One region of the Mesorhizobium sp. M0621 genome, then DNA from elsewhere that is predicted to be linked to it. Evidence: predicted binding sites of a transcription regulator. Region 1 holds the regulator's gene; each other region holds the start of a gene.
The links. Region 1 encodes PhoB, which activates phosphate uptake and scavenging genes when phosphate is short. Its sites were predicted from a motif close to TGTCATNNANCTGTCAT; they were not measured.
Positions count from the first base shown of each region.

Region 1 (6,753 bases):
AACCCGGTGACAGAGAAGTTCGGCGCGCTGGCGCCGATCTACGGCACCATCATCACCTCCGCCATCGCCATCCTGATTGCCGTGCCGCTCGGCATCGGCATCGCCATCTTTCTGACCGAACTTTGCCCACGCCCGCTGCGGCGGCCGATCGGCATGGCGGTGGAGCTGCTCGCCGGCATCCCCTCGATCATCTACGGCATCTGGGGCCTGTTCGTGCTGGCGCCGTTCCTGCAGACGACGGTGCAGCCCTTTATCATCGGCGTTTTCCACGGCATTCCCGGCCTCAGCAGCCTGTTTGCCGGTCCGCCCTACGGCATTGGCCTGCTGACCTCGTCGCTGATCCTTGCCATCATGGTGCTGCCCTTCATCACCTCGATCACCAAGGACGTCTTCGACACGGTGCCGCCGGTGCTGAAGGAATCGGCCTACGGCATCGGCTGCACAACCTGGGAAGTGACCCGCCGCGTGGTCATTCCCTACACCAGGATCGGCATCATGGGCGGCGTCATGCTCGGACTTGGCCGCGCGCTCGGCGAGACCATGGCGGTGACCTTCGTCATCGGCAACGCGCACCGCATCTCGACGTCGCTGTTCGCGCCGGCAACGACGATCTCCGCGACCATCGCCAATGAGTTCACCGAAGCCGTCGGCGACCTCTATACCTCTTCGCTGGTGGCGCTCGGCCTGATCCTGTTCGTCATCACCTTCCTGATCCTTGCCATCGCCCGCTACATGCTGATGCGCATCGATGCCCGCACCGGAGCCTGACCGATGTCGACAGCCACATCGCTTCACCAGAGCCGCAAGAGGAAGAATGCCGTGATGATGACGCTGTGCGTCACCGCGGCGGGCATCGGACTTGCCTGGCTGGCACTCATCCTCGGCGCGCTGGTCTACAAGGGCGCCGCCGGCCTGTCCCTTGACGTCTTCACGCAGATGACGCCGCCGCCCGGCGACGCCGGCGGCCTGCTCAACGCCATCTATGGCAGCGTGGTGATGACGATCATCGCCGTCATCGTCGGCACGCCGATCGGCGTGCTGGCCGGCACCTACATGGCCGAATATGGCCGCTTTTCCAAGCTGACCACCGTGGTGCGCTTCATCAACGACATCCTGTTGTCGGCGCCGTCGATCATCATCGGCCTGTTCGTCTACGAACTGATGGTGCGGCCGATGGGGCATTTCTCGGCAATCGCCGGTGCTGTCGCGCTCGCCATCCTCGTCATTCCGGTCGTCGTGCGTACCACCGAAGACATGCTCAACCTGGTGCCGAACGCCTTGCGCGAAGCCGGCACCGCGATCGGCGCGCCGCGCTGGGTGGTCATCAAGTCGGTCGCCTACCGCGCCGCGCTTTCCGGTATCGTCACCGGTATATTGCTGTCGATCGCCCGTATCTCCGGCGAGACGGCGCCACTGCTCTTCACGGCGCTCAACAACCAGTTCTGGTCGAGCAATCTCAACGCGCCGATGGCCAGCCTGCCTGTCACCATCTTCCAGTTCGCTCTCAGCCCTTACGAGGAATGGCAGCAACTGGCCTGGACCGGCGCACTCATCATCACATTGACGGTTCTCGCGCTCAGCATCGTTGCTCGCAGCCTGACCGGACGCAGAGAGGACAAATGAGCCAGATGTTGTCTCCAGACATGACGATTGCCGCCGAGGCCACCGCCAAGGCCAAGATCGAGGTCAAGAACCTCAACTTCTACTACGGCCAGTCGAAGGCGCTGAAGGACATCACGCTGTCCTTGCCGGAGCGCAGCGTCACCGCCTTCATCGGGCCTTCGGGCTGCGGGAAGTCGACGCTGCTGCGCGTCTTCAACCGCATCTACGAGCTCTATCCCAAGCAGACCGCCGAAGGTCAGGTGCTGCTCGACGGCCAGAACGTCCTCGACCGCTCGCAGGATCTCAACCTTTTGCGGACCAAGATCGGCATGGTGTTCCAGAAACCGACACCATTTCCGATGTCGATCTATGAAAACATCGCTTTCGGCGTCAGGCTCTATGAGAAGCTCAGCAAGTCCGAGATGGACGGTCGCGTCGAGCAGGCGCTGAAGCGGGCAGCACTCTGGACCGAGGTCAAGGACAAGCTCAACGCCAGCGGCCTCAGCCTCTCCGGCGGCCAGCAGCAGCGGCTCTGCATCGCCCGTACCGTGGCGGTGAAGCCGGAAGTCATCCTGCTCGACGAGCCGGCCTCGGCGCTCGATCCGCTGTCGACCGCCAAGATCGAGGAGCTGATCGACGAGTTGCAAGCCGACTACACGATCGTCATCGTCACCCACAACATGCAGCAGGCGGCGCGCGTGTCGAAGCAGACGGCCTTCATGTATCTGGGCGAGCTGGTCGAGTTCGACCGCACCGAGAAGATCTTCACGTCGCCCCGCGAGAAGCGCACGCAGGATTATATCACCGGCCGGTTCGGCTGAGTTCAGGCATACGAGGGACAGGATCATGAGCGAACACACAGTCGCTTCTTTCGACGAGGATCTCGGTCAGATCAGCAAGCTCATCAGCGACATGGGCGATCTCGCCAGCTCGATGGTCGGCGGTGCGACCAAGGCGCTTTTGAATTCCGACAACGCGCTGGCACAGCGTGTCGTCTCCGACGACGCCATCATGGATGCGCGTCAGCGCGAGCTCGACGATCGCGCCATCACGTTGATCGCCAAGCGGCAGCCGATGGCCGACGATCTGCGCCATGTCGTCGGCTCGATCCGCATGGCCGGCGATCTCGAACGCATCGGCGACCTTGCCAAAAACATCGCCAAGCGCGTCGGTACTGTCGGCCTCAGCGTCACGCCGCGCGACCTTTCGCACTCGATCGATGGAATGGCGCAACTGGTGTTGATCCAGGTGCAGGGCGTCATCGAGGAATATGCGGCCCGCGACGCCGAGGCGTTGGCAAAACTACGCGCCGACGACGAGCGCATCGATGTCAAGTACACGTCGGTGTTCCGCGAACTGCTGACCTACATGATGGAAGATCCCCGCAACATCACGGCGTGCACGCATCTGTTGTTCTGTGCCAAGAACCTCGAGCGCATCGGCGACCACGTGACCAACATCGCCGAAAATGCCTATTATGTTTTGACCGGTACGCAGCTGCCCGCCAATCGTCCGAAGCAGGACGAGACGGCAATGTCCGCGCCGGCGGCATGACAGGAGTGACCGGCCGATGATCGCGCCACGCATCATGGTGGTGGAGGATGAGGAGCCGCTAGGCGTGCTGCTCCGCTATAATCTGGAGTCCGAAGGTTACCAGGTCGAGGTGGTGACGCGCGGCGACGAGGCCGAGATCCGGCTGCAGGAGAACGTTCCCGACCTTCTGGTGCTCGACTGGATGGTGCCGGCGGTTTCCGGCATCGAACTCTGCCGGCGCCTGCGAATGCGCTCCGAGACCGAGCGGCTGCCGATCATCATGCTGACCGCGCGCGGCGAGGAGAGCGACCGTGTGCGCGGCCTCTCGACCGGCGCCGACGATTATCTGGTCAAGCCGTTCTCGACACCGGAGTTCATGGCCAGGGTCAAGGCGCTGTTGCGCCGCGCCAAGCCGGAAGTGCTGTCCAGCGTGCTCAAGGTCGGCGACATCGTGCTCGATCGTGAATCGCACCGGGTCTATCGCAAGAAGAGCGAGATCCGGCTCGGACCGACCGAATTCCGCCTGCTCGAATTCATGATGCGCCATCCCGGCCGCGTGTTCTCGCGCAGCCAGCTGCTCGACAATGTCTGGGGCGAGACGATCTACATCGACGAGCGCACGGTCGACGTGCATGTCGGCCGGTTGCGCAAGGCGGTCAACAATGGCCGCATGCCGGACGTGATCCGCACCATTCGCGGGGCGGGCTACGCGATCAGGGAAGACTAAAGCGCGTCGCGGTTGAACGGATTTAGGCGACGCGCTTTAGGTGTTTGTTTTTTATGCATGTCGTTTTCCCAAAACTGGAGTGCGCCCCTAGGGGTGGACACTGATCAGGCTGCGGTTTTGCCCGTCTGCCGGATGTGTTGATCCTCGAACTGTTGCGGGCTGAGATATCCCAGCGCCGAATGGAGCCTGCGTTTGTTGTAGACCTGGTCGATGAAGTGGGGAAGGTGTTCGGCAACGTCCTCGAAGGTTTCAAGCGCCATCGGATAAACCGCCTCGAGCTTCAGGGTCTTCATGAAGCTCTCCGCTTTGGCATTGTCATAAGGATTGCCCTTGCGGCCCATTGAGCCGGCCAGACCATGGCCGGCGAGAAGCTGCCGGTAAGTCTCGGCGGCATATTGGGAGCCGCGATCGGAATGATGAACGCAGCCTAGCGGTGGCTTTCTGCGCTCGATTGCGGCGCGCAAGGCGGCGCCCGTCAGGCGGGCATCGATCGCGCGGCTGATAGCGTAGCCGACGATCATGCGCGACCAGACATCGAGAATGATGGCGACGTAGACGAAGCGGATCGGTAGCGCGACATAGGTGATGTCGCCGACCCAGAGTTGGTTCGGACCGGTCGGAACGATGTCCTTTGCCAGATTGGGGAAGATCGGACTGTTGTGATTGCTGTCGGTCGTAGCGACGAACCGGCGTCTGACCTTCGGTTGCAGGCCGTGGTCGCGCATCAGGCGGCGGATCTTCTTGTGGTTCACCACAAAGCCTTGCTGACGCAGCGCCGCGCCCACGCGGCGATAGCCATAAAACTCGAATTCGTCGCAGATCGAGACCATCGTCTCGACGATAGCGGTATCATCGGCCGGTCATTCCGGGCGGTCATAAAAGCTGGAACGCGCCAGATCCATCAGCCGGCAGCCTTTGGCGACACTGAGACCACGGGGCCGGTGATGACGGACGTAATCCCGCTTTTCGGCCGCGGAGCGCTTTTCAGAGCCCCCTTTAGAAACTCCAGTTCCAGAGCCTGCTTGCCGACAAGTCGCTCAAGCGCGGCAATCCGCGCCTCATATTCCGTGATCAGAGTGGCCGAAGCCGTATCTTCATCGAAGCCGCCTGCCTCATACTTGCCAATCCAGACACGGATCGGAGTACGGGTGATATCGTGCCGTTTCGCCAAACTGTGCAGCGTCTCGCCCGACAGATATTCCTGCACGACCTGACGCTTGAACGTGATGCTGTAACTACGATGTCTTGCCACGGTTCTCTCTCCGAAAACCCGACAGCCATGGTCAATTCCTCAGGACGATCTGTCCACCCCTAGGGGCGCACTCCAAACCGAGGTCACTTTTGGGCGACATGCATTAGGTGCCTGTTCCGTCCCGATAGATCGTGACCGGGAAAACTCGATTAGCAGGCGGTCGCCAACGGCCGCGAAGGCTGGAATGTTGCATTCGTCTCATCGATGGGGAGCGAGCACGTGACGCCAGGAGCGGTCATCCCCATCAGTTTTCGAATGACCGCATTCGGGCCAAAGCGACAGGCAGTTTCTGGCGTTCTCCGATTTCCCAAACTCTGCTATCTTGCCCGCAGACTCCGGCCAACAAGCCACGCACCTCAAGAATTAATTTGAGTTAATTTATATATACGTTCTTTAAAGGACGTGTATTTTTCACAAATACACAATTTTACTAAATTTACTTCGACCTGCAGCGGGTTCCATCCTCTTTATTCATTGTGTGTGCTCCAAATATTCAATACGATCTCGGATCGAATGACGATTCCGTGGAACGATCTCGTTCTTTGCAACGTTGCTTTGAAAGCGGTCGCCGGACCTTGCGCCGAATGATTTGACCAGGTCGGACACCATGAGGAAGGATTTCTGATGAGCACGGTCTTAAACGCCAAAGGCATCCCTCTTCCCTACACCGGCGCTTCCACTCATTGGTTCTCGGCCACCGGGTCCGGGCCGGAACTGCATGGCACCTCCGGCAACGACTCCTTCTGGGGAGACGCCGGCGTCAATGTCACGATCTACGGTGGCGCCGGCGACGACTACTATCACCTCTATTCCACCAACAATAAGGTGGTTGAAGATCCCGGGGCAGGGATCGACACGATCGACACATGGATGAGCTACAAGCTCCCCGACAATTTCGAGAACCTCGTCGTTACCGGCGCCAATCGATATGCGTTCGGAAATGCGTTGGACAACATCATCAAGGGCGGATCGGGTCATCAGACGCTGGATGGCGGCAAGGGAAATGATGTCCTGATCGGCGGTGACGGCGCCGATACTTTCGCCATCTCTAAAGGAAATGGAAGTGATCTTATCTTCGATTTCGGTGCGACCGATGCGGTCCGCCTTAACGGGTATGACTTCACTTCGTTCGATGCCGTCCGTTCGCAGATGGTCCAGGTGGAATCGAACGTGATGCTGAACCTCGGATCCGACGAGATCCTGGTGTTCAAGAATACGACCATCGACAAGTTGCAGCCCACCCAGTTCGAACTTCCGATCGACAAGTCCGGCATGACTTTGTCCTTCTCCGACGATTTCAACACGCTGAGCCTTCGGGACGGGCAGGACGGCACCTGGAATTCCAATTTCTGGTGGGGAGCGCCGAACGGCAGCACGTTGAGCAGCAATGGCGAGTTGCAGTGGTATATCGACGCCAATTATGGCCCGACCAGTTCCGTCCACCCGTTCAGCGTTGAAAACGGCGTCCTCACCATCACCGCCGCGCAGGCGCCGGAGGACATCAAGCCTCTGATCAACAACTACGAATACACCTCGGGGATACTGACGACCCACGACACCTTCGCGCAAACCTACGGCTATTTCGAAATGCGGGCGGACCTGCCTGAAACGGCCGGAGCCTGGCCGGCCTTCTGGCTGC
Region 1 is NZ_JAMYQF010000001.1:217,343-224,095, forward strand. It holds gene pstC (phosphate ABC transporter permease subunit PstC) at 1-768, shown strand, start outside; gene pstA (phosphate ABC transporter permease PstA) at 772-1,623, shown strand; gene pstB (phosphate ABC transporter ATP-binding protein PstB) at 1,620-2,423, shown strand; gene phoU (phosphate signaling complex protein PhoU) at 2,449-3,156, shown strand; gene phoB (phosphate regulon transcriptional regulator PhoB) at 3,173-3,862, shown strand; gene NKI38_RS01175 (IS3 family transposase) at 3,967-4,704, opposite strand; gene NKI38_RS01180 (transposase) at 4,764-5,114, opposite strand; gene eglC (endo-1,3-1,4-beta-glycanase EglC) at 5,739-6,753, shown strand, end outside.

Region 2 (6,753 bases), on a different contig from region 1:
CGCTCTATCGAGCAGGTCTACCACAAGGAGCATTTCACGCCGGGCGCCGCGATCATCGAAGCGCGGAACCTGTCCGGCAAAGGGTTTGAAAATGTTTCGATGACGGTTCGCGCCGGCGAGATCGTCGGGCTCTATGGCCTGATCGGCGCCGGGCGCAGCGAGTTCGTCACCACGCTTTACGGCCGCCACCGTAAATCCGCCGGCCAGATTCTCTGGGAAGGCAAGGAGGTCCAGGTCAAATCCGAGCATGACGCGATCAAGCTCGGCATGGCGCTGGCGCCGGAAAGCCGCCGCGACCAGGGCCTCTGTCTCAACCTGCCGGTTGGCCTCAACCTCAACCTGCCGATCTACAAGCGCATCTCGAACAATCTGCTGATTTCGAGTGCACAGGAGAAGACGCAGGCCGATCGCCAGATCGCCGATCTGCGCATCAAGACGCCGACTCGCGGCGCGCTGGCGTCCAGCCTGTCGGGCGGCAACCAGCAGAAGATCGTCATCGGCAAATGGCTGGCGCACGGCGCCAAGCTGTTCATCTTCGACGAACCGACGGTCGGCGTCGATGTCGGCACCAAAGCCGAGATCTACCGGCTGTTCGGCGCGCTGCTCTCGAAAGGCGCCGGCATCATCCTGATCTCGTCCTATCTGCCGGAAGTCTACGAGCTGGCCGATACGCTGCATGTGTTCCGGCGCGGCAAATTGGTGGCGACGCACGGTTTTCGCGGCGCCAGCCACGAGGACATTCTTACGCAGGCTCTCGCCGAGAAACAAGAAAAGCAGGGAGGACAGATATGAGCACCGAGGCGATTGCTGTCGAAAAACCGAAACGGAACTACAATGTCCTATTCGGGCTGACGCTTCTGGCGTTGCTGGTTCTGCTCTGGATCGTTCTGTCGGTCGCGACGCCGAGCTTCGCCTCTTCCAACAACATCGCCAACCTGCTGCGGCAGGGTTCGATGATCGCCATCATGGCGGTCGGCCAGACTTTCGTCATCATCACCGGCGGCATCGACCTGTCCGTCGGCGCCGTGGTCGGCTTCGCCACCGTCGTCGTCGCCATGATGATCAATGCCGGCTTCCCCATCTGGCTCGCCATTCTGGTGACGCTGCTGGTCGGTGTTGCCATCGGCATGTTTCATGGCTTCGGCATCGTCAAGATGGGCCTGCCGCCCTTCATCATCACACTGGCGACGCTGACCTCGCTGCGCGGCATCGGCCTTTTGATGACCAACGGCAATTCGATCAACATCAACAGCGACACCTTCACAGCGTTCTCGCGCAGTTCCTTCATCGGCATCCCCAACCTGTTCTGGATGGTGATCCTGGTCGGCATTCCAGCCTATATCTTCCTGCATCACAGCCGCTGGGGCCGGTATCTGTTCTCGGTCGGCTCCAACGCCGAGGCCTCGCGCCTGTCCGGCGTCAATGTCCAGCGAACCATCTACATGGCCTACACGCTGTCCGGCCTCTGCGCGGCTTTCGTCGGCGTGCTGCTGGCCGCCCGCATCGGCATCGGCAACCCGACCCAGGCGGAGGGCTGGGAGCTGCAGGCGATCGCCTCGTCGGTCATCGGCGGCACCTCGCTGTTCGGTGCCGTCGGCTCGGTGCACGGACCGCTGCTTGGCGCCTTTATCCTGGCCACCATCAACAATGGCGCCAACCTGCTCAACGTCAACTCGTTTTGGCAGCGCATCATCACCGGCGCGCTGATCATCATCATCGTCTATTTCGACGGGCTGCGCCGCCGCGGCAAGTAACGACCCCGCAATCAATCGCCGGCCCACACCAATGGGCCGGCGATTTCATGAACGAGACTGGATTGAAGCATGAAAGCCGTCGTCTGCCGCTCGCCCGGCGATCTTGTCCTGGAAGATCGTCCCGCCCCGAGTGCACCACCTCCCGGATGGGCGCTGGTGGCGGTCAGCCATGTCGGCATCTGCGGCACCGACTATCACATCTTCGAGGGCAAGCATCCGTTCCTCGCCTATCCGCGCATCATGGGCCATGAGGTATCGGGTACCGTGGTCGAGACCGGCGAAGGCGTCGAGCTTGCCGTCGGTGAGCCGGTTGTCATCAACCCGTATCTTTCCTGCGGCAAGTGCATCGCCTGCCGGCACGGCAAGCCGAATTGCTGCGTCAGGATCGAGGTGCTCGGCGTGCATCGCGACGGCGCCATGTGCGAACGCATCCTGGTGCCGGCGCAAAATCTCTATCCTGCCAACGGCCTGTCGCTGGCCGACGCCGCCGCCGTCGAGTTCCTGGCCATCGGCGCACATGCCGTGCGGCGGGCCAAGGCGGGAACCGGCGCACGCACACTGGTCATCGGCGCCGGCCCGATCGGGCTCGGCACCGCCATCTTCGCCCGCATCGCCGACCTCGATGTAACACTGCTCGATATGAGCAGCGAAAGGCTCGCCTTCGCCGCGAACGAGCTTGGTTTCCAAACCCTCGACGGCTCGCGCGGCGCGGTGCCCGATCTGGTCAGGGAGGCAACCTCTGGCGAAGGCTTTGATGTGGTCTTCGACGCCACCGGCAATACCCAGTCGGTGCAGTCGGCTTTCGCCCATGTCGCGCATGGCGGAACATTGGTGCTGGTCAGCGTCGTCAAGGACGACATCAGCTTTTCCGATCCGGAATTCCACAAACGCGAAATGACATTGATCGGCAGCCGCAATGCGTTGCGCGCCGACTTCGACCATGTCGCCGCCTCGATCCGCAACGGCGCCGTTCCGCTGGCAAAACTCGTCACCCACCGCACCACGCTTTCCGGCACGCCGCACGATCTGGCCCGCTGGGCTCACGAAAAGTCCGGCCTGATCAAGGCTGTGATCGAGGTGGGGTCATAGCATGGCAGGCGGTGAACTCGGCCCGAATTGACGCGGCCTCGCGCAGATCGACCCCCACTCCGTCTCGGCTTCGCCGAGCCACCTCTCCCCCGATCGACGGGGTAGAGGAAGGTGCGAGCCTATAGCGGCCAACGCTCCTCAACCAGACTCCCTCCTTCTCTCCCACCGCCAGCGGGCTCCTTCCTCTCCCTCCGGAGGGGGGAGAGGTGGCTCGGCGAAGCCGAGACGGAGTGGGGGAAGGCGGTCCTCAAAGGCCAAGCCGCTGACCGGTGAGCGCGACCGAACTGACCTGATATCAGCGCGAGTCAGAAGTCACGGTCTCGTATGAGGCCGCCACTCTCTACAGTGCCGACAGCTTCAACTCCACCCGTTCTGCCGGAAACCTGGATTCGGAAAACTGGATCGGCTGGCCGTCCGGCGTGACGTTGACAGCGACTGTAACCAGCACGATGGCGCCCGGTTGCAGGTCGAGGTCTGCAAGGTCCGCCGCATCGGCGTGGCGCGCCGATAGCACGGTCGATTGCCTGAGATAGTCGTCGATGCCGAACCGGGCGAGCGATGCGGTGATCGAGCCGGTCTCCGCCATCGCGGCATCGATACCGGCAAAGCGCCGGGCATCGAACCAGCCGGCAGCGCGCGACACCGGCCGTCCGTCGGCTTCGCCGCGCGTTTCCAGGCGGATCACATCGGCTCCCTTGGCGAGCCCCAGCCCCTCGGCGACGCGCCGGCTGGCCGGCTCGACCGAGGACCCGAGCAGGACGATATGCCGTTCCGATGTCTGCCCTTGCAGGCCTGTCGAAAAGCGTGTGCGCGCACCGATGGGATAGGACAGCCGCTTGCGCGACAGCACGAAGGTGCCGCGCCCCTGCTCGGCCCGCAGCACCCCTTCCTGCACAAGGGCTGATATGGCGCTGCGCACGGTGTGGCGGTTGACGCCATAGCGCTCAGCGAGTGCCATCTCCGGCGGCAGCGCGGCGCTTTCTGCGAAATCGCCGACGGCGATCGCCTGCAGGATCTTCTCGGCGATCTGCCGCCACAGCGAGACGCCGCTGCGCCGCTCGATGCTGTCCGCTGCCAGCCGCCCGATCATTGATTGCCCCCGGTCTTCAAGTGCTTGTCATCCACCCGTCATGGACTCGCGCTAGATAATAGGTATAATTTGTATAGTTGTCTATATCAATAGATAAATTTGGCGAAGAGGAATGTTGCTGATGCGAGGACAGGAAGCCCGCGACCAGACCGAACGCAAGGCCGTCATGGCAACCCTGGCGCAATCCAGCGGCGACGACATCGTTCGGCTCTGGAACGAGGCCGGACTGCCTTCGGACGCAGAACTGCTGCGCGGCCCCGAGACCGGCCTGGTCACCGTGCGCGGCCGCATCGGCGGTGGCGGCGCGCCCTTCAATGTCGGCGAGGCGACCGTCACCCGCGCCACCGTCCGGCTGCCGTCCGGACAGGTCGGCCATTGCTATGCGCTTGGCCGCGACAAGCAGAAGGCGAAGCTGGCGGCCATCGCCGACGCATTGTGGCAGGACCCCGCCCGCCGCGCCGAGATCGAGACCGGGCTGATAGTGCCTCTGCGGTCGGCCCTGACCACGGCGCATGAACGCCGCCGCGCCGAGACGGCGGCCACGAAGGTGGATTTCTTCACCATGGTTCGCGGAGAAGACTGATGGACATCGCAGCGCAATCGATCGAAGGCGGTTTCGCCGATCCGGTCTTCAATGCCCAGACTGTGTTCCGCGCGGTCATGGACGCAATGGCGCGGCCGGGCAGCGTGCAGCCGCTGCCGGCCTTCGCCCGCCCGCCGGCGCCGCTCTCGGCGACCGCCGGTGCCATAGCGCTGGCGCTTTGCGACAACGACACCCCGCTGTGGCTCGACCCGGTTTTGCAGGCTTCCACCGCCATCAAATCCTGGCTTGGTTTCCATACCGGCGCGCCATTGGCCAACACGCCGGCCGATGCGCATTTTGCGTTGATCGCCACGCCGGCCGAGATGATGGCGCTCGACGGCTTTTCGCAAGGCACACAGGACTACCCTGACCGTTCGACCACGCTGATCCTGAATGTCAGCGATCTCGTCTCCGGCACGCCATTGTTGCTCGAAGGTCCCGGCATCGAAACCAGCGCCACGATTGCACCGGCGCAGATGCCGCGTCATTTCGTCGAGCAGTGGAAGCAGAATATCAAGCGTTTTCCGCGCGGCGTCGACATCATCCTCGCCACCGCTGATGGCATAGCCTGCCTGCCGCGCACGACGCGCATCAAGACGATGGAGGCCTGAGATGTATGTCGCGGTAAAAGGCGGCGAAGCCGCCATTGCCAACGCCCACACCCTGCTTGCCGACCGCCGGCGCGGCGACCGTTCGGTGCCGGCGCTTCGCCTCGACCAGATCGTCGAACAGCTGGCGCTCGGCGTCGACCGGGTGATGAGTGAAGGCTCGCTCTACGACCGGGAATTGGCGGCACTCGCCATCGTCCAGGCGCGCGGCGACATGATCGAGGCAATCTTCCTGGTACGCGCCTATCGCACCACGCTGCCGCGCTTCGGCTACACCAAGCCCATCGACACCGCCATCATGCTGGTCGAGCGGCGCGTGTCGGCGACTTACAAGGACCTGCCCGGCGGCCAGTTGCTTGGGCCTACTTTCGATTACACCCACCGGCTGCTCGATCCCGAGCTTGCCGCCGGCGCCGACGTCGCCGAGCCGCTGCAGCGCGAGACCGAAGCGCAAGCCATGCCGCGCGTCTCGGCGATCCTCGCCCGCGAAGGCCTGATCGAACCGGACGGCGACATGCCGCAGGACCATGTCCCCGGCGACATCACCCGCGAGCCGCTGGAGTTCCCGATGGCGCGCGACATCCGCCTGCAGGCGCTGTCGCGCGGCGACGAGGGATTCCTGCTGGCGCTCGGCTATTCCACGCAGCGCGGCTATGCCCGCAACCATCCCTTTGTCGGCGAAATCCGCATCGGCGAGGTCGAGCTGGAGCTAGACGTGCCCGAACTGCCTTTTGCTGTCCCGCTCGGCACGGTGCGCATCACCGAATGCCAGATGGTCAACCAGTTCAAAGGGTCGGCGAAGGCGCCGCCGCAATTCACCCGCGGCTACGGCCTGGTCTTCGGCCAGAGCGAGCGCAAGGCGATGGCGATGGCGCTCTGCGACCGGGCGCTGCGCGCCAGCGAGTTGGGTGAGGATGTCGTCGTCGCTGCCCAGGATGAGGAGTTCGTCATCTCGCATTCCGACAACGTCCAGGCGACCGGCTTCGTCGAACATCTGAAGCTGCCGCACTATGTCGACTTCCAGGCCGAACTCGACCTGGTGCGCCGCATGCGCGCCGAATACGACGCCCGCGAAAACCCAGCGAAGGTCGAAGAGAAAAGGGAGGCCGCGGAATGACCGCTCAACCGACAGACATCGCCACCTACAACTTCGCCTATCTCGACGAGCAGACCAAGCGGATGATCCGCCGCGCCATCCTCAAGGGCATCGCCATCCCCGCCTATCAGGTGCCGTTCGCCTCGCGCGAAATGCCGATGCCCTATGGCTGGGGCACCGGCGGCGTGCAGGTCACCGCTTCGATCATCGGTCCCGACGATGTGCTGAAGGTGATCGACCAGGGCGCCGACGACACCACCAATGCCGTCTCGATCCGCGCCTTCTTCAAGAAGGTCGCCAATGTCGCGGTGACCACCGACACAGCCAGCGCCACCATCATCCAGACCCGCCACCGCATCCCCGAGCATCCGCTGACGGCGGGCCAGGTACTGGTCTATCAGGTGCCTATCCCCGAGCCGCTGCGCTTCCTTGAACCGCGAGAAACCGAAACGCGCAAGATGCATGCGCTGGAGGAATACGGCCTCATGCATGTCAAGCTCTATGAGGACATCGCCAAGCACGGTCGCATCGCC
Region 2 is NZ_JAMYQF010000016.1:78,878-85,630, forward strand. It holds gene NKI38_RS13955 (sugar ABC transporter ATP-binding protein) at 1-792, shown strand, start outside; gene NKI38_RS13960 (ABC transporter permease) at 789-1,754, shown strand; gene NKI38_RS13965 (zinc-binding alcohol dehydrogenase family protein) at 1,824-2,843, shown strand; gene phnF (phosphonate metabolism transcriptional regulator PhnF) at 3,184-3,933, opposite strand; gene phnG (phosphonate C-P lyase system protein PhnG) at 4,055-4,516, shown strand; gene phnH (phosphonate C-P lyase system protein PhnH) at 4,516-5,127, shown strand; gene NKI38_RS13985 (carbon-phosphorus lyase complex subunit) at 5,129-6,241, shown strand; partial or broken gene NKI38_RS13990 (alpha-D-ribose 1-methylphosphonate 5-phosphate C-P-lyase PhnJ) at 6,238-6,753, shown strand, end outside.
Region 2: phnF (phosphonate metabolism transcriptional regulator PhnF) is a predicted target of PhoB. The motif match lies at 3,959-3,975, and genes of this name have one in related genera.

Region 3 (6,753 bases), on a different contig from region 1:
GGGCATATTCTTCCAGGCGCTGGTCGTCGTTCTGCTGGTGGCGGGCGTCTGGTGGATTGCCCACAACGTCATCGACAATCTGACGCGCCTGCACATCGCTTCAGGCTTCGGCTTCCTCAAGGGCCGCGCCGGCTTCGACATCAGCGAGAGCGCCATCGCCTATTCATCGGATTCGACCTATGGCCGCGCCATTCTGGTCGGCTTCCTCAACACCGTGATCGTTGCCGTCGTCGGCATCATCACCGCGACAATCATCGGCTTCATCGTCGGGATCGGCCGGCTTTCGCAGAACTGGCTGATCAGGAAGATCTGCACGGTCTATGTCGAGGTCTTCCGCAACATCCCGCCATTGCTGGTCATCTTCTTCTGGTATTCCGGCGTGCTGGCCGTGCTGCCGGCACCACGCGACAGCATCAATTTGCCATTCGGCTCCTTCCTCAACCAGCGCGGCTTCTATTTTCCACGCGCCGTCTGGGGCGACGGCTCCTGGCTGATCTTCGTCGCTCTGCTTGTCGGCATCGCCATGGCGTGGTTCGTCGCGCGCAAGGCGCGGCAACGGCAGATGGCGACCGGACAGCAATTTCCAGTGTTGTGGACAGCCCTGGCGCTGATCGTCGGGCTGCCGCTGCTCGCCTATGCGCTGAGCGGCTTCCCCTTGAGTTTCGATTACCCCAAGCAATCGACCTTCAACCTGACCGGCGGCTTCCAGGTCAGGCCGGAGTTCCTGTCGCTGTATCTGGCGCTATCCTGCTATACCGCCGCCTTCATCGCCGAGATCGTACGCGCCGGCATCAGGGGCGTCAGCAAAGGCCAGACGGAAGCTGCCGGCGCGTTGGGGTTGCGGCCTGGGTCGATCCTGCGGCTGGTCGTCGTGCCGCAGGCCATGCGCATCGTCATTCCGCCGCTGACCAGCCAGTATCTCAATCTGACCAAGAACTCGTCGCTCGCTATCGCCATCGGCTATCCGGACCTGACGGCGACCGCCGGCACAGTGCTGAACCAGACCGGCCAGGCCGTCGAGGGCGTGGTGATCATGATGGTGATCTATCTGGCCATCAGCCTCCTGACCTCGCTTGTGATGAACTGGTTCAACGCCAAGATGGCGCTGGTGGAGAGGTGAGGTAAGGACATGCAAGAACATGATATGTCCTGGGTGCGCACCGAAATGGCGATGGCGCAACCGGCGCCCGCCAGTGTCACTGGCCTCGGTGCGTGGGTGCGCAAGAACCTGATCGCTTCTACCGGCGACACCATTTTGACAATCGTCGGCATCGCGCTGGTGGCGATGATCCTGCCGCAAATCATCAACTGGGCGTTCATCAACGCCGTGTGGACCGGGCCGGACCGGACCGTATGCGCAACAGTGGCGCAAGGCGGCATCCAGCCGGATGGCTGGACCGGCGCCTGCTGGGCTTTCGTCAACGCCAAATTCGGCCAGTTCATGGTCGGGCGCTATCCTATCGAGGAGCGCTGGCGGCCGATTCTGGTCGCCATCCTGTTCGTGGCGCTGCTGGTGCCGATGCTTATCCCGAAGGTGCCGCGTAAAGGGCTGAATGCGATTCTGCTGTTCTTCGTGCTGCCGGTCGTTGCCTTCGTCCTGCTTGTCGGCGGCATGTTCGGCCTGCCACATGTCGAAACCTCGATGTGGGGCGGGCTGCTGGTAACGCTCAGCCTGTCGTTCGTCGGTATTGCCGTGTCGCTGCCGCTTGGCATCGTGCTGGCGCTCGGCCGCCGTTCCAGGATGCCGATCATCAAGACGCTGTGCGTCGTCTTCATCGAGACGGTGCGCGGCATCCCGCTGATCACCGTGTTGTTCTTTGCCAGTGTGATGCTGCCGCTGTTTCTGCCGGCCGGCGTCAGCTTCGACAAGTTCCTGCGGGCGCTGATCGGCGTGTCGCTGTTTGCCGCCGCCTATATGGCCGAAGTGGTGCGCGGCGGCCTGCAGGCGATCCCCAAGGGCCAGTATGAAGGTGCGGATTCGCTCGGCCTCGGCTATTGGCAGAAGATGTATTTCATCGTCATGCCGCAGGCGCTGAAACTGGTCATCCCGGGCATCGTCAACACCTTCATCGGCATGTTCAAGGACACCAGCCTGGTCATCATCATCTCGATGTTCGATCTGCTCGGCATCGTCAAGCAGAACTTCTCCGATGCAAACTGGGCAACCGCCCAGACGGCCAGGTCCGGCCTGATCTTCGCGGCCTTCGTCTTCTGGCTGTTCTGCTTCGGCATGTCGCGCTATTCAATGTTCACCGAACGCCGGCTCGACACCGGCCACAAACGCTAAACAAAAGAACAAGGGGACCCTGTCATGGCCACCGAAAATGCCGTCAGCGCGGAAGAGATCAAGGTCAACGCCGCCAAGATGCAGATTTCCACCACCGATGTCGCCATCGACATCATCGCCATGCACAAATGGTATGGCGAGTTCCATGTGCTCAAGGATATCAATCTAAAAGTAATGCGCGGCGAGCGCATCGTCATCTGCGGCCCTTCGGGCTCCGGCAAATCGACGATGATCCGCTGCATAAACCGTCTGGAAGAGCACCAGAAGGGCAAGATCATCGTCGACGGCAAGGAATTGACCAACGATCTCAAGAAGATCGACGAGGTGCGCCGCGAGGTCGGCATGGTGTTCCAGCACTTCAACCTGTTCCCGCATCTGACCATCCTGGAGAACTGCACGCTGGCGCCGATCTGGGTGCGCAAGACACCGAAGAAGCAGGCCGAGGAAATCGCCATGCATTTCCTCAAGCGCGTCAAGATCCCGGAACAGGCCCACAAATATCCCGGCCAGCTGTCCGGCGGCCAGCAGCAGCGCGTGGCCATCGCCCGCTCGCTGTGCATGAACCCGCGTATCATGCTGTTCGATGAGCCGACCTCGGCGCTCGATCCGGAAATGATCAAGGAAGTGCTGGAGACCATGGTCGGGCTCGCCGAAGAAGGCATGACCATGCTGTGCGTCACCCATGAGATGGGCTTTGCCCGCAAGGTCGCCAACCGTGTGATCTTCATGGACCAGGGCCAGATCGTCGAGCAGAACACGCCGGCCGAGTTCTTCGACCACCCGCGCCACGAGCGCACAAAGCTGTTCCTGTCGCAGATCCTGCACTAGCCTTCCGATGATCACAAAGAGCCCGGCTGAAACAGTGCCGGGCTTTTTTGCGTATGGATGAACAGGAGGCGGTCGGCTCGTGTCGTGCCGGGGCGCGTTTGCAGGGCCGCCATTCACCGGCTGGTGGAACCCGCTGCCGGTATCGCTCGGCCTGTCGATGCGGCTGTATAATTAGCGTGGGCAGGTTCTTGCGTCGGCCTGATGCGATCCGCCTCATTCCTTCGCGCCCCCCTCTGTCCTGCCGGACATCTCCCCCACGAGGGGGGAGATTGGCGGTTTCGGCGCCCCGCTCTTTCTGCAGCGTTCGAGATTGGCGAAATCGGCGGTGCCGGCCGATCTCCCCCCAAGTGGGGGAGATGTCCGGCAGGACAGAGGGGGCGCTGTCCCGCCGGCCTGTCAACGCTTGACAACAGCCTCCGCTGACCACCCATAGAGCCAGTCCAAATCCGCCGCGAGTTTTTCCGACGAGCGGATTTTCAGGAACACATTGCGCGCGATCGCCACTGGACCCGAGGCATGCCAGGCCAGCCGGTTGACAGCGCCGCGTCGGGCGACCTGCGCGACACGCGGCCGCCGTGACTGCTCCCAGACGGCAAGCGCGGCCAGAGGATCGGCAGGGGAGTCGGCAATGATATCGGCAAGCGTCGCCGCATCCTCGATCGCCATGGCCGCGCCTTGCGCCGCGAACGGCGTCATCGCATGGGCCGCGTCGCCGATTAGCGCCATGCCGTCCGGCGTTGTCCAGGGTTGCTTCTGGTCGACCGTATGGAGTGGCCAGGTCAGCCAGGGGCCAGTCATTTCCACCAGTCTTGCAAGGCCTGGCTGCGTGCCGCGCGTGGCATCGGTCAGGATGCCGGGGTCGGCATGGCCGGACCAGCCTTCGGCAATGCGTTCGCCCTTGGTGAAGGCGACGAGGTTGAAGGCGTCACCCTTGCTGACGGGATAGGCGACCATATGGAAGCCCGGGTGCAGGAAAGTGGTGACGCAGTCCTTGGCGCCGATCGCTGCGAATGCCTGCCCTGCGGCACTCTGCGCGGCAATGGTCGCGCGCCAGGCCAGTTCGCCGGAAAAGCGGCTTCTTGGCGAGGCAGCCCCCTTGGCCGAATCGACAAGCCCGCGCACCGACGACCAGACGCCATCGGCGCCGATCAGCAGGAACCCCTCGGCCGCGATGGATTTGCCGTCGATCTCGACCGTCGCGGTGATGCCATGGGTTCCGGTGGCAATGCCGTGGAGGCGGGCGCCAGTGACGATCTTGATGTCGGCGATCTCGTCGGCGCGCGCCATCAGCGCACTCTGCAGGTCGGCCCTGTGGGCGACGAGATAGGGCGCCTGCCAGCGCGTCTCGGCGGCTTGCCCCAACGGCACGCGTGCCAGTTCGCGCAGCGTCGCGGCATCCTTCAACACCACGGCTCCCGGCCGCACCGCTGCCGGCAGCAGCCGGTCGAGCACGCCAAGCTGGCGAAGAATGCGCGTCGCATTGGGAGAAAGCTGGAGGCCGGCGCCTACCGCTTCCAGGCGTGGCGCCTGTTCGAACACCTGCACGGAATAGCCGTGTTTGGCGAAAGCAAGCGCTGCGGTCAGCCCGGCGACGCCCGCCCCGGCGATGACGACCTGCCGGGAGCGCGTTTCGTTCATCGGGTTTGTCGCGAAGGAATCAGGCGGCCTGGTCGATATAGATGCACCCGGCCGGCAGCGTTTCCGTCGCCTTCAGCTTGGGCGAATAGCGGTAGAGCGTCGAGCAATAGGGGCAGACTTTTTCGTTGTCGTCGCCCATGTCGAGAAACACATGCGGGTGATCGAAAGGCGGGTTGGCGCCCGTGCACATGAATTCCTTGACGCCGATGTCGATAGCCGGGTAGCCCGCATCGTTCTGGAAATGGGGAATGGAACCGCCTGCCATCGTCGTCTCCTTAACGCAGTCTCTTCTGCATCTGGATCATAACAGGCCTCTTTGCAAGTTCGATGAAATGAAACTGTCGCAAAAGCCTGTCAGAGGATAAGTTAAGCCGGTTAACGCATGACCCGGAAAACCGACGTCGGTTTTCGGAAAGGATCATGCGTCGCCTTGGAGTGGTAGAGCGTCCTTTGCGCGTCCTGGAGGACGCGCAGCGCCCTAGCCGGCAGACGGTGTGGAAGAGCGGAATATGAACGAACTGAAGCCGGTGCAGAGCGAATTCATCAATGCGGAGGTGGCAAGCCCGGAGGGGGGCAATCCCGATCGTTTCGTCAACCGCGAGTTTTCCTGGCTGCAGTTCAATCGGCGCGTTCTTGAAGAATCGCTGAACCTCAATCATCCGCTGCTGGAGCGTGTCCGCTTCCTGTCGATCTCGGCCGCCAATCTCGACGAGTTTTTCATGGTGCGCGTCGCCGGCCTCGCCGGCCAGGTGCGCGAAGGCATCGTGCTGAAAAGCCCTGACGGGCGCACTCCCGAACAGCAGCTGGAACAACTGCTGCGCGAGGTCGAGCGGCTGCAGGAAGACCAGCAGAAGAGCCTGTCTGCGCTCACGGTGCTGCTCAACAAGGAGGGCATCGAGACCATCACCCGCGATGCGCTGACCAAGGACGAGAAAATCTGGCTGGAAGACCATTTCCAGGAGCAGGTGTTCCCGGTGCTGACCCCGCTGTCGATCGACCCGGCGCACCCGTTCCCGTTCATCCCCAATCTCGGCTTCTCGATGGCGCTGCAATTGCGCCATCGCAAGAACGGCGAAGAGATGAGCGCGCTGCTGCGCCTGCCGGTGGCGCTCAAGCGCTTCATCCGTCTGCCGGACCGCAAGCGCCATGTCCGCTTCATCCCGCTGGAAGAGGCGGTCGGCCTTTATATCGGCAAGCTCTTTCCCGGCTACGAGGTCAAGGGCTCCGGCACATTCCGCATCATCCGGGATAGCGATATCGAGGTCGAGGAGGAGTCGGAAGATCTCGTGCGCCTGTTCGAGACGGCGCTGAAGCGGCGCCGCCGCGGCTCGGTGATCCGGATCGAGTTCGACATACTGATGCCGGCGGAACTGCGCGACTTCGTCGCCGGCGAGCTTGGTGTCTCGTCGAGCCGCATCAGCGTCTTGACCGGTCCGCTGGCGCTCAGCCAGATTTCCGAGATCGTCGCCGTTCCCCGCGACGATCTCAAATTCACGCCTTACAATCCGCGCTTTCCCGAACGCATCCGCGAGCATGGCGGCGACTGTTTTGCCGCCATCCGCGAGAAGGACATCGTCGTCCACCATCCTTACGAATCCTTCGACGTGGTGGTGCAGTTCCTGCGCCAGGCGATGGCCGACCCGGAAGTGGTGGCGATCAAGCAGACGCTTTACCGCACTTCCAATGACAGCCCGATCGTGCGCGCGCTGGTCGACGCGGCCGAGGCCGGCAAGTCGGTTACAGCGCTGGTCGAACTCAAGGCGCGCTTCGACGAGGAAGCCAACATCCGCTGGGCGCGCGACCTGGAACGTGCCGGCGTGCAGGTCGTGTTCGGCTTCCTTGAGCTGAAGACGCATGCGAAAATGTCGCTGGTGGTGCGGCGCGAGGACGGCAAGCTGCGCAATTATGTGCATCTCGGCACCGGCAACTACCATCCGGTGACCGCGCGCATCTACACCGACCTGTCCTTCTTCACCACCGATCCGACGATTGCGCGCGAT
Region 3 is NZ_JAMYQF010000008.1:147,462-154,214, forward strand. It holds gene NKI38_RS08515 (amino acid ABC transporter permease) at 1-1,120, shown strand, start outside; gene NKI38_RS08520 (amino acid ABC transporter permease) at 1,130-2,287, shown strand; gene NKI38_RS08525 (amino acid ABC transporter ATP-binding protein) at 2,366-3,115, shown strand; gene NKI38_RS08530 (FAD-dependent monooxygenase) at 3,512-4,753, opposite strand; gene NKI38_RS08535 (zinc-finger domain-containing protein) at 4,773-5,018, opposite strand; gene NKI38_RS08540 (RNA degradosome polyphosphate kinase) at 5,263-6,753, shown strand, end outside.
Region 3: NKI38_RS08540 (RNA degradosome polyphosphate kinase) is a predicted target of PhoB. The motif match lies at 5,082-5,098, and genes of this name have one in related genera.